Regions from separate parts of the Solibacillus sp. FSL K6-1523 genome, predicted to be linked through region 1. Evidence: riboswitches for the same ligand, from Rfam matches in the RefSeq annotation. Region 1 holds a riboswitch; the other holds the start of a gene.
What was found. A riboswitch is a leader RNA that binds a small molecule or an ion and turns the genes downstream of it on or off. The one in region 1 is predicted to bind cobalamin.
Positions count from the first base shown of each region.

Region 2: another riboswitch for cobalamin. It lies ahead of cobJ (precorrin-3B C(17)-methyltransferase); the one in region 1 lies ahead of MHI10_RS05810 (ABC transporter substrate-binding protein).

Region 1 is NZ_JBBOSU010000001.1:1,270,001-1,275,592, reverse strand. Features, by position in the region: gene cbiQ (cobalt ECF transporter T component CbiQ) at 1-358, opposite strand, end outside; gene MHI10_RS05820 (energy-coupling factor ABC transporter substrate-binding protein) at 345-632, opposite strand; gene MHI10_RS05815 (energy-coupling factor ABC transporter permease) at 634-1,377, opposite strand; cobalamin riboswitch at 1,499-1,676, opposite strand; cobalamin riboswitch at 1,891-2,076, shown strand; gene MHI10_RS05810 (ABC transporter substrate-binding protein) at 2,246-3,370, shown strand; gene MHI10_RS05805 (FecCD family ABC transporter permease) at 3,394-4,431, shown strand; gene MHI10_RS05800 (ABC transporter ATP-binding protein) at 4,437-5,198, shown strand; gene MHI10_RS05795 (hypothetical protein) at 5,513-5,592, shown strand, end outside.
Region 2 is NZ_JBBOSU010000001.1:164,267-169,858, reverse strand. Features, by position in the region: gene cobK (precorrin-6A reductase) at 1-714, opposite strand, end outside; gene cobJ (precorrin-3B C(17)-methyltransferase) at 725-2,443, opposite strand; cobalamin riboswitch at 2,601-2,784, opposite strand; gene MHI10_RS00850 (ABC transporter permease) at 2,865-3,647, opposite strand; gene MHI10_RS00845 (ABC transporter ATP-binding protein) at 3,634-4,536, opposite strand; gene MHI10_RS00840 (PLD nuclease N-terminal domain-containing protein) at 4,533-4,733, opposite strand; gene MHI10_RS00835 (helix-turn-helix domain-containing protein) at 4,733-5,592, opposite strand, start outside.

The DNA.
Region 1 (5,592 bases):
ATAACGTAATTGCACGTAGTCCATCGTTTGGTAAAATAAATAGTTGCATCGTCAAAAATGAATGGTGCCATAAAGCCTGTGTGGGAACAGACTGTGTAAATGTAACAGAAAACACAATAGCAACTATTCCAGCCAAAATAAAACCTATGGGCGCAATGAGTAATGTGATATACGTTTTCCAAGGGATGTTTGCATAAAAGATGATGACAGCACTTATGAATACCAGTGTCCACACCGAAAAACTATTATTTCGCAATAGCGTGGTTAATAATAACGTAAGGAAACTTAACACCATTTTTTGGCTAGCTGCTACTTTTTGTATCGCATTATGGCTCGCAATAAAATCAATGTTTAGCATGATCTTTCGTATGCTTTCCACGCATAAAGCCGATGAAATAGCCTATAATTAGCGCGCCAATAACACCTTGTAAAACGAATAATAAGCTTTCGATTTCACCACTTGGAGGTTCCCAAATTGCACTAAACCAAGGCTCATAATGTGTTACGATTTCTGTAATTGCTTCTTCAGCCTCACCATCAGCACCGCCAAATTCTGCATCCTGTAAAAATAAGAGTGGTAAAATGGCTAAAATGATAACGCCAATTAGTAAAAGTAGGTTTTTCTTAAACATGTTAGCTCTCCTTTGCCTTTAAAATACGTAGTTGAACTAATTCTTTCATATTATATTTTTGTAAGAAGTTCATAATCATCACAGTTAATAACCCTTCACTTATAGCTAATGGGATTTGCGTTAATGCAAAGATGCTTGCGAATTTTTGGAATGAACCTAAAATACCTCCAACTTCAGAAGGAAATGCTAACGCTAATTGGACAGATGTCATAACATATGTACCAAAATCACCAAGCATCGCAGCTAAAAATACAGCGATACTAAAAGATAATCCCCATTGAGTTGCCAATTTAAAAACACCCACGGCAATAAATGGGCCAACGATCGCCATGGAGAAAATGTTCGCTCCCAATGTTGTAAGACCACCATGTGCAAGTAAAATCGATTGAAATAATAAAACGATTGATCCAAGTACACTCATAACAAAAGGGCCAAATAAAATTGACCCCAACCCAACCCCAGTTGGGTGAGAGCAGCTACCTGTTACTGATGGAATTTTTAATGCGGATAAAACAAATGTAAATGCCCCCGACAAAGCTAATAATAGTTTGCTTTCCGGATTCTCTTTGACGATTACGCGAATGACTTTGAACCCCTTCATAAGAAACGGTAGACATAGTGCAAACCAGAAGATAGCCCAACCTATCGGTAAAAATCCTTCCATAATGTGCATGGCGTGTGCTTGCTTTGGTATAAATAATAAAATGATACCGAAGTAAGCAAGTTTTGGTAATAATTGTTTCATGTTTTTACTCCTTTTTCATATTTGATGAAAAAGTGCATAAAAAAAATACACTTTTTAAGAGTAAAAGTGCATCACAAAACAAGCGCCTATTGCTTGTTTCACGCACCTATCCTCGTAGGTCTGAATCAATAAATTTTTGGTAGGTATCCTGACTTCTCTTCAACGTATTCCATGCCTTCCCACATAAAAAAATGCAGTGACGTAATATGTAATACTCCAAGTTACAGTTGCGGGACAGTACCAGAATCTCACTGGTTTCCCTATTAAGCTTAAAAAGCACCAAAAATCATTCAATTTTCATCATGTGGAAAATAGTATCACGGCGACTAATATTTGTCATTATTATTTTTTGATTATTCTTTAAATAAGGGGGCTAAAAAAGATAATTTTTAATTTTTTTGTTGAATATGAGAATTATGTTCTTCCATAAACGCTTTTCTCTTCCAAATAGTGATAATTTTTAATTAATCACCATTGTAAAAATGGAAATTAAATGATAAAGTTACGTTAATTTCATAATGAATGTAGTAAAGTGCTCTTATTTATTAAGAGGTAAAAGGGAAATTAGTAAAAATCTAATGCAGCCCCCGCTACTGTAATAGCTGATGAAATTACAATAAATCACTGTCAATCTGATGGGAAGATGTAAGAGTAAAATGACGCTTGAGCCAGGAAACCTGCTTTGTTACAGCAACATGACTTTTCGGTGGGAGAAGGGCGGCGACAAATATAGTTTTTGTATTTTAGTATACATTTTTTAGGATGTCTAAGCCTATTTCTAGCTCTTGCTGGAAGTAGGCTTTTTTGTTTTTTAAGGTATTTCGTGTATTAGCACTTAATATAAAACATTTTGAGGGAGAGTTATTTAGTGGGGAAATATGTAAAAACTATAGTTTACGGTTTTTTATTAACCTTTTTACTTGTAGGTTGCTCTAGTGAAGAACCTGCTGAGGTGAATGCAATTGAAGATGTGCAAGAAAAATCAAATGAGATTACTTTCACAGATACAGCAGGAAAAGAAATTACATTATCTTTACCAGTAACAAAGGCAGTTGTCATTAACCGTAATACAGCAGAAGCTATTACATTACTGGGTGCACAAGACGCGATTATCGCAACAGGTGACAATACAATTAAAAATAACGGCTATTTAGGGTTAAATGATTTACCCGATGTAGGGAAAACAGACGAACTAAATATGGAATCAATTTTATCTTTAAAACCTGAAGTTGTCTTTACATTTACAAACCGTCCAGATAATACGCTTGAGGAAAAATTAGAGCCCGTAGGAATTAAGGTGGTTCGTTTAAATAACTATTTAGCAGATCAAATGGATGAGGAACTACGTATATTAGCGAAAATTTTCGGTAAAGAAGAACGCGCTGAAGAGTATATTACGTGGAAGCAAAGTATTGAACAAATATTAGCAGAACGCACAAAAGATATTCCAACTGACCAAAAGAAATCCGTATTAGCATTATCTGCTGGTGCACTCAATACTAATGAAAAATATAATATTTATCCAACGTCAACAATTGACAGGCAAGCTGGACCAGGTGAAGGTTTTGCCACGATTTTAGCAGGGGGTATTGATCCTACGCCAGGTATTTTATGGGAGTCTACAAAGTCATCTACAACTGTAAATGTTGATGAAGAATTTGTCTTAACTGCAAATCCCGACGTCGTTACGTTACATGGTAATTTCTTTGGAGGCTATGATGCGGAGGATGCAACAAGCTATACAGAGGTATTAGACAATGTTGTTACGAATACAGCGGTTAGCCAAATGACAGCCGGAAAGAATAAAGATGTTTATATGTTCTATACGAACTTCTTCGGTTCTGATAAAGGATATATTGGTCGCTTACAATTAGGGAAATATTTATATTCAGACAAATTTGAAGACATTATTGTAGAAGATTACATTCAAGAGTATTTTGAAAATTGGTTAGGAGTTGCAGCAAATGGGATTTGGTTCCATGGTGCAAAATAGTTGGTTAAGACTAGGTGAAGTGAATGTCTAAACAAGGTAACTTGTCTTCTCCAAAATCTTGGTTTGTGCTATTTTTATTAATTATTTTATTGGCGCTTGCCGTATGCTATGCCTCGTTATCAGGCAGTGCAAATATCCCGATTAAGCAGTTAATAGGTCTTGAACCCATGACGGATGAAATCAATCGATACATAATCAAAGAAATTCGAATGCCTCGAATTCTACTAGCAATTATAACAGGCATGTCTTTAGCAGTTGCAGGGGTTGTTATGCAAGTGTTATTGAAGAATCCGTTAGCGAGTCCATTTACATTAGGGGTTTCAAGTGGTGCCTCTTTTGGGGCTGCGTTAGCCATTGTTTTAGGAACGAGTATTTTTGGAATGGATTTAGTTGCCTCTGGTAAATGGCTCATTGCATTTAATGCCTTTTTCTTTGGATGTATTTCTGTTTTTATCGTTTATGGAATTGCCACAATAAAAAATGGCTCAACGACCGTTTTATTATTAGCAGGTGTGGCGATTGGCAATTTATTCTCTGCAGGCGTTTCAGCAATGAAATACTTTTCAGATAACGAAGCATTAAAAAATTTAGTTATCTGGCTTATGGGCGGTTTTTGGGGAGCAAGCTGGGAAGTCGTTTATATACTTGTCCCCTTACTAACAATCGGCTTATTGATTTTACTTCGTTTAAGTTGGAGTTTTAATTCTCTTAATGCAGGTGATGAAGTAGCAAAGACGTTAGGTGTTAATGTAAAGGTACTAAAAATCTGCAGTTTATTACTCGTTACATTACTCGCTTCCAGCTCTATTGCTTTTGTCGGTATTATTGGATTTATTGGTTTAGTTGCGCCGCATATAGGTCGCATGCTTGTTGGTGTAGACTATCGTTTTTTAATTCCTATTTCTAGTCTACTAGGTGCTTTGATCTTACTAGTAAGTGATACTGTGGCAAGAACTATACTAGCTCCGATTGAAATCCCAGTCGGTATTATAACATCTTGTATTGGTGCGCCATTTTTCATTTATATTTTATTACAAAAGAAAAAGGATTATTGGGGGTAAAATCGGTGTTACACGTACAAGATCTATCATTCTCTGCAGGGAAAAAGCAAATTTTACATGCCTTGAACTTAACATTATCACATGGAAAATTTGTGTCAATTATTGGACCGAATGGTGCCGGAAAATCAACTTTTCTCAAATGTTTAGCAGCTGTAACTAAGCCTACATCAGGCACAATTTCAATTGACGGTGTTCTTTTAAATCACTTAAAGGGTGAGGAACGTGCAAAAAAAATTGCATACGTCCCACAACATTTTTTACAGAGTTTTCCGATGACGGTTCAAGAATACGTCATGCTTGGGCGAAAGCCGTATATTAAATGGAATGTCACAGATTTAGATCAACAAGTGGTAAATGAGATGTTACAGTATTTAAAGTTAGAAAGTTTACAACAAAATTATGTCGATGAATTGAGCGGTGGAGAACGCCAAAGGGCATCGATTGCACGTGCATTAGTACAACAGCCAATTATTTTAATGCTTGATGAACCTATATCTGCCTTAGATATTAAACATCAAATACAAGTATTAAATTCTATCAAACAATTAGCAAATGAAGATCGTTTAGTCATTGTCGTACTGCATGATCTGGAACTGGCATCTAGGTATTCAGATTATGTTGTATTAATGAATCAAGGTGAAATTTATAATGTAGGCTGTCCATCTGAAGTCATTACTGAACAAAGTTTACGTGATGTTTATGATGTGCATGCAAAAGTTCATCCAACCGATTTTGGATTATCTATTACGGTGATAGAGGCCGTTTAAAACTATGAAGGTCTTGTACTGCAAATTTTGTGGTACAAGACCTTTATGTTTGGGAGAAATAGACTTATGGAAATTGGTATTTCCAATTTACAATACTTCATTTCCACCCTTGTTTAACATGAATTCCTGCATAAAAAGATACATAATAAAAATTTTGCGATAAACTAAAGTTATCCCCTTTTTTTATAACTTTCACATTTAATAATGTCATTGAATACGCTAGTAAAAAAGCCTATTTTTTTGCAATCAACTATTCAATGAGGCTGTAAAGGAATGATGGAAAAGTGTATCCTTATTACACAAATGATTTTGTTATGAACCCACTTACCGTTTTTTACAACCAACCACACGCGCAATATACTGCACCAGTTCGGCATTTTACGACCCAACAACC
Region 2 (5,592 bases), 1.1 Mb from region 1:
ACATTGATTAATGTAAGTGATTTTAGGTCGTTTAATTAAAATTACAGGAATGTTTAATTCCAATGCAGCATCCACTTTTTCATCAACAGCACCGACTTTTCCACTTTCTTTTGTAATAACGAGTGTTGTGTCATATTGACGGTACAATGCTGTATTTAACTCTTTTGAAAATGGACCTTGAATCGCGATAATGTCACGCTGCTTCAAGCCTAACAAATCGCATTTCTCCATGTTTTCTTTGTTCGGTAACATGCGACAAACTAGACGGATGGAGTCAATGAGCAAGTGCTTCGTGAATGTCGCAAGTGTTTTGCTACCTGTTGTCAACATCACAGTTCCTTTATGCTCACGCGCAATAAGTGCCGCTTCTTCATATGTTTCCACTTCAGTTATTAGTGGATGCATATACTGTTGCTGCGGACGTTCGTAACGAATATAAGGCACCTTGCATTGCTCTGCTGCGGCCATCGCTGTTTTTGAAGCTTCCTCTGCATAAGGGTGGCTTGCATCAATAACCGTTGTCACACCCTTTTCATCAATGATCGCCGTCATCTGTTCGATTGAAAGGCGCCCTACTTGATAGGCAATGCCCGCTTCCTTCAAGCTATTTGCTGCTGAATCTGTCACGACGGTTGCTAATAATAAATGCCCCTTGTTTTGTAGCTCAATGGCCAATTCACGTGCATCGCTCGTCCCTGCTAAAAATAAAATCATGTCACCCCTCCTAATCGCCACATGGTGCTTCTTCTACTTTGATTTTGCAGCTCATATCTTGGTACGTGAAATGGGCAACTTTCTTTACGCGCTTAAAGTATTTAAAGAAGCGCTCATTTGGATGTGCATGTTCTTTATATTCCTCAACGATCTTCGTTAATAATGGAATCAGTTCATCTGGCTCTAATCCTTCTGCGACTGGTTGTGCAGCGTGTGCCGTTCGACCAACTGGCTTGGCGCCAATAAAAAGATCGAATTTCTTTTTACGATAGACAATGCCAATATCATCGAAAATTGGGCGATAGCAAGCCATTCCACAGCCATTAAAACCAACATGCAATTCCTTTGGTAGCTTCAAACCGCCAAGCGTATCCATAATTTCCTCCGCATATGGAATCGAATCTGCCTTCTCTCCATAGCAAAAATCACATGCCTTTATGTTTAAGACATCTCCCATAGGCAGCACGTACAACCCTGTTTCACGTAATAATCCAACGACTTTTTCCGGTGCTTCAGTAGGAATCTTTACATGGAAACGATGATCTGGTGTATATTCAAGAGTTCCCTCTTCTCCTACTACTTCAGCAAGTACCTTCATTTGCTGTGGTGTAATGATTTTATTTGCAACACCTGGTGAAACGGCAAATTCAAAAATCGATTCGATTGCTTGCTGTACTAAAAAGTCCGTCTTCACAGGTTCGTTTGATATACAAGCTAATGCCATTCTTGCCATCTCAAGTGCTGACTTTTTCTCCGGAAGTTGTTGAAATTCTGCTGGCACTACCGGCGCTGGTTCTACAGTAGTTACACTCACTTCTTTCAAAGGCTCTATTTTAAGGTTTGGCCCTGCTTTAATTGCCTCAATCTTTTCATAGCCCGATTTTGCTTCTCCTGTTTCTTGATCAAGCGCCCATGGTTCTGCTTCTTTTTTCAAGCGTTGATGCGGTTTCCAAACTTGTTTTTCATCACCGAGCGTATACTTTCTTTGATAGCCACGTGGTGTAATAATTTTATTATCGTAAAAGAATGTGGAGGAGTTCCCAACTACAACAGTCGTTAACATACCAATATCATGGTCTAACATTTCCGCTAAATTTGTTAATACGATATTTTGGCTTTCTCGATAAGCACTCTTCACTAATCCTACTGGTGTATCAGGTGAACGATACTTCAGCAAAATACGCTGTGCTTCTACAATTTGACGTGTTCTCCGTCCTGATTTTGGATTGTAGAATGCGATGACAAAATCCGCCATTGCTGCAGCTTCAATACGCTTTTCAATGACTGTCCAAGGCGTTAAGTGGTCACTCAAACTGATCGTACAAGAGTCATGCATTACCGGTGCACCAAGTAAGCTCGCACATGAATTAATCGCTGAAATTCCTGGCACAACTTCTACTTCAATACCTGTTGCCTCAGTCCAACCTTTTTCAATTAAAACCTCATACACTAAACCAGCCATGCCGTATACGCCCGCATCACCACTCGAAATGACTGCAACGATATTTCCTGCCTCTGCCTGTTTAACAGCATCTTGCGCTCGTGATACTTCTTCGGTCATACCTGTACTGACAATTGTTTGTGCTGTTACTAAATGGCGAATTAAATCTACATACGTTTTATAACCCATAATATGATTACTTTGCTGTAATGCATCTACGGCTCTTTTTGTAATATGTTCTCGATCTCCAGGACCAAACCCAACTACAAAAATCTTCCCTTTACCCAAAACGTTCCCCTCCAATAAAAAAAGATACCCAAACTTCTTTTACAAAAGAAGTTTGGGTATCTGAAAATTTATATAAAAAATCGTATTTTCAAAAAATAGAATCTACTACGACCTGCTATATTTGAGTTCTCATCTACACTTCTCCCACCGAAAAGTAAGTAATCGAATTAAACAAGCAGGTTTCCTGGCTTAAACTTCACTTTACTCTCACATCTTCCCATCCTCATCAGACAGTGATATTCGTGATTTCATCCGTTATTACAGTAGCGGGGGCTGCATTAGATTTTCACTAATTTCCCTATTATTCTCAAAATATAAGCACTCATTTAATAGTTTATTAAATTATGACTTTACAATACCATATAAATGAAATATTACAACTATTTAATAATTATCTTAGCAATTTCATCTTTATAAAAAGCTAAACCTTCACCGTACTTGCTCGCTTCTTACTAAAGTAAATTCCTATAATAACAAAGACAAACATTAATGAAACCGTCATTGTAAATGTACTCCAAAATATTGACATCGTGACAGATTCATCAATAAGTCGCAATCCATATGTCGACAATTTATACGGAGTAACCGTCCAAAAACCACCAATGATGGAGTCTACAACTGAACCAATCAAGATCAAAAAAATTGCAATCGTCGTAGCAACCGGTGTTTTGAATGCTGCACTCATTGCCACTGTAACCGCCATGACAAATAGGAGCCATATACAATACGTTCCAAGCATCGCCATAAAGCGAGTAGGATCTACTTTGCCATATAAAAGTACCGTATAATACACACTTCCCGCATAGCCAGCTGTTGCACTAATAATTGCTACGCTGCTCGCCACAATCCATTTGCTCAAAAACATTGCGGTAAAGGAAATCGGACGCACATACAATAATGTGGCTGTGCCGCTTTGGCGTTCCTTGCTAAACGTACCTATATAGGAAGCAATTAGTACGATTAATCCAATAGATTGAAACTGTCCCGTTGAAGCCGCCAGTAAATCCATCGCATGAAGTTCTGGCATCATCATCGCAAATCCTTCAGGCATATTACCAACTGCATTCAAAATATCCTCCATGAAATAATTGAGGATTGGATCACTTACACCGAGTAGAACAAAGACAATCGGAATCCATATAAATTTAAAACTACGCCAGCTTTCCCGCCATTCTTTTACTAACAACGTGTTAAATTGACCCATTAGTTCCCGCCACCTTCATGAAGATTTCTTCCAAGCTCGCTGTTTCCCGCTCCACTTTTACAACGTGATACGGGGATTTCGCTAAACGATAAAGTAACTGTTGCATCGATGGTTTTTCTTCTCGGATTTCAACATAAGCAATATTTTGTTCTGCTTTTGCTACAAGCTCTGATTGACTCGCAAACTGTCTTGCTTCTTCATTTGATGCAAACTGGATTTTATAGCGCGGCTCATCAAATTTTGTACACACTTGATGAAGGGATCCTTGCTCGACAAGTTGACCTTTTCGTAAAAAGAGCACTTGATCGGTCATTTCCTCCGCGTCATTTAAAATATGCGTCGAATATAAAATCGTCGTTTGCTGTTGAATTTCTTTCAGTAAGTTCATAATTTCTCTACGCCCAACAGGGTCAAGCGCTGATACCGGCTCATCTAGCAATAATAATTTCGGTTGATGAATAATAGCTTGTGCGATACCTAAACGTTGCTTCATCCCACCTGAAAACGTTGCTACTTTTTTGTGCATCGCCGCTCCAAGACCGACGAATTCTAATATTTTTTGTGCTTCTTTTTTTACTTTTCTTTTTTCCACACCACTTAAATTTGCGGTCATTTCCAAAAATTCAAATGCCGTTAGCCAAGAAAAAAATTGCGGATACTGCGGCAAAAAGCCGATTGCACTTCGAATATCTTTAACACCTGGCATTAGAATTTGACCACTTGTTGGTTGTAACAAGCCTGTTAGCATTGATAATGTGGTCGTTTTCCCCGCACCATTTGGACCAATGAGAGCGGTTGCTGTATGTTCTTCCAATGTAAACGACACGTGATCGACAACTTTTTGTTCACCATATTGTTTGGTTAATTGCGCTACTTGAATACATGTCATTGGCTTTTACGTCCGAAAATAAAGTACAAAATCGGTCCAATTGTTGAAACAAATAATGCAACGACTACCCATAACCATTTCGGTCCATTCGTTGCGCCGTTACGTGCAATATCAACAATCACAACAAGTGCCAAAATAAATTGCAAAATAATTAAAGGGGCAATAAGCGCCCAATTTATATTCGCTAATTCTTCCACTATAATTCCTCCTCTAGTTGTAAATGATGTTGTAAATTCGTCATCATTATTTTAAATTGCGTATTGTCTTGTAGTGCATTAAATATTGGATTATTTGCAATACTTGTTACAAGATCTTTTTTAATCGACAAATTATCCCGTGGCGCTTGTTTATCAATTCGCTCCTGCTGATCAATCCAGTCCCCGAGCTTGTAAAAATAACGATCTCCTTGTAACTCCAATGGAAATTTTAATGTGCTACAAACTTTGATATAGTATTCAATCATTTGAAGCGCCTGCTCTGTTTGATTTCTCATCATATATCCACCTGCTGCTTTAATATAAAACACAAGCGCTATATTAGGATTTAAGTTTGCAATTTGAAAAGTTTCAAGCAACTGCTGTATACGTTTTATCGTTTCGTCAAAATGGACAGTATGATCAATTTCAAGCAACAATGTTTCCGTTGCATTTGAAATTAACCCGACCGTTTGCTGATACATGCTCACCTGCAAAACTTCTTTCGCCTTTTCTTTAGTACCGAGCATCGTATGCGCTGTTGCAATCAATTGCTCAGCCCCATATTGCACAGCTGCTTCTTCCCCTAATAATTCAAGCACTTGCTTCGGTTTCCCTTGCATAATAGAAATGTATGCTTCTAAAACTGTCGCTTCATATGATAGCTGGCGATGATGGCTTTGCGTTTTAATGCGCTCACATAAAGTAAGACATTTCCCCAAAATTTCATCTGGGTTCGCGGCTTTCGGATAATAATTCATATATAGTTGCACGATTTTTAACAAGAATGGAAAGCATGAATAATATTCTGCTATCATTTCATCGATTTGTTCATCTACTTGCTCGAACGGCTCATTTCCAA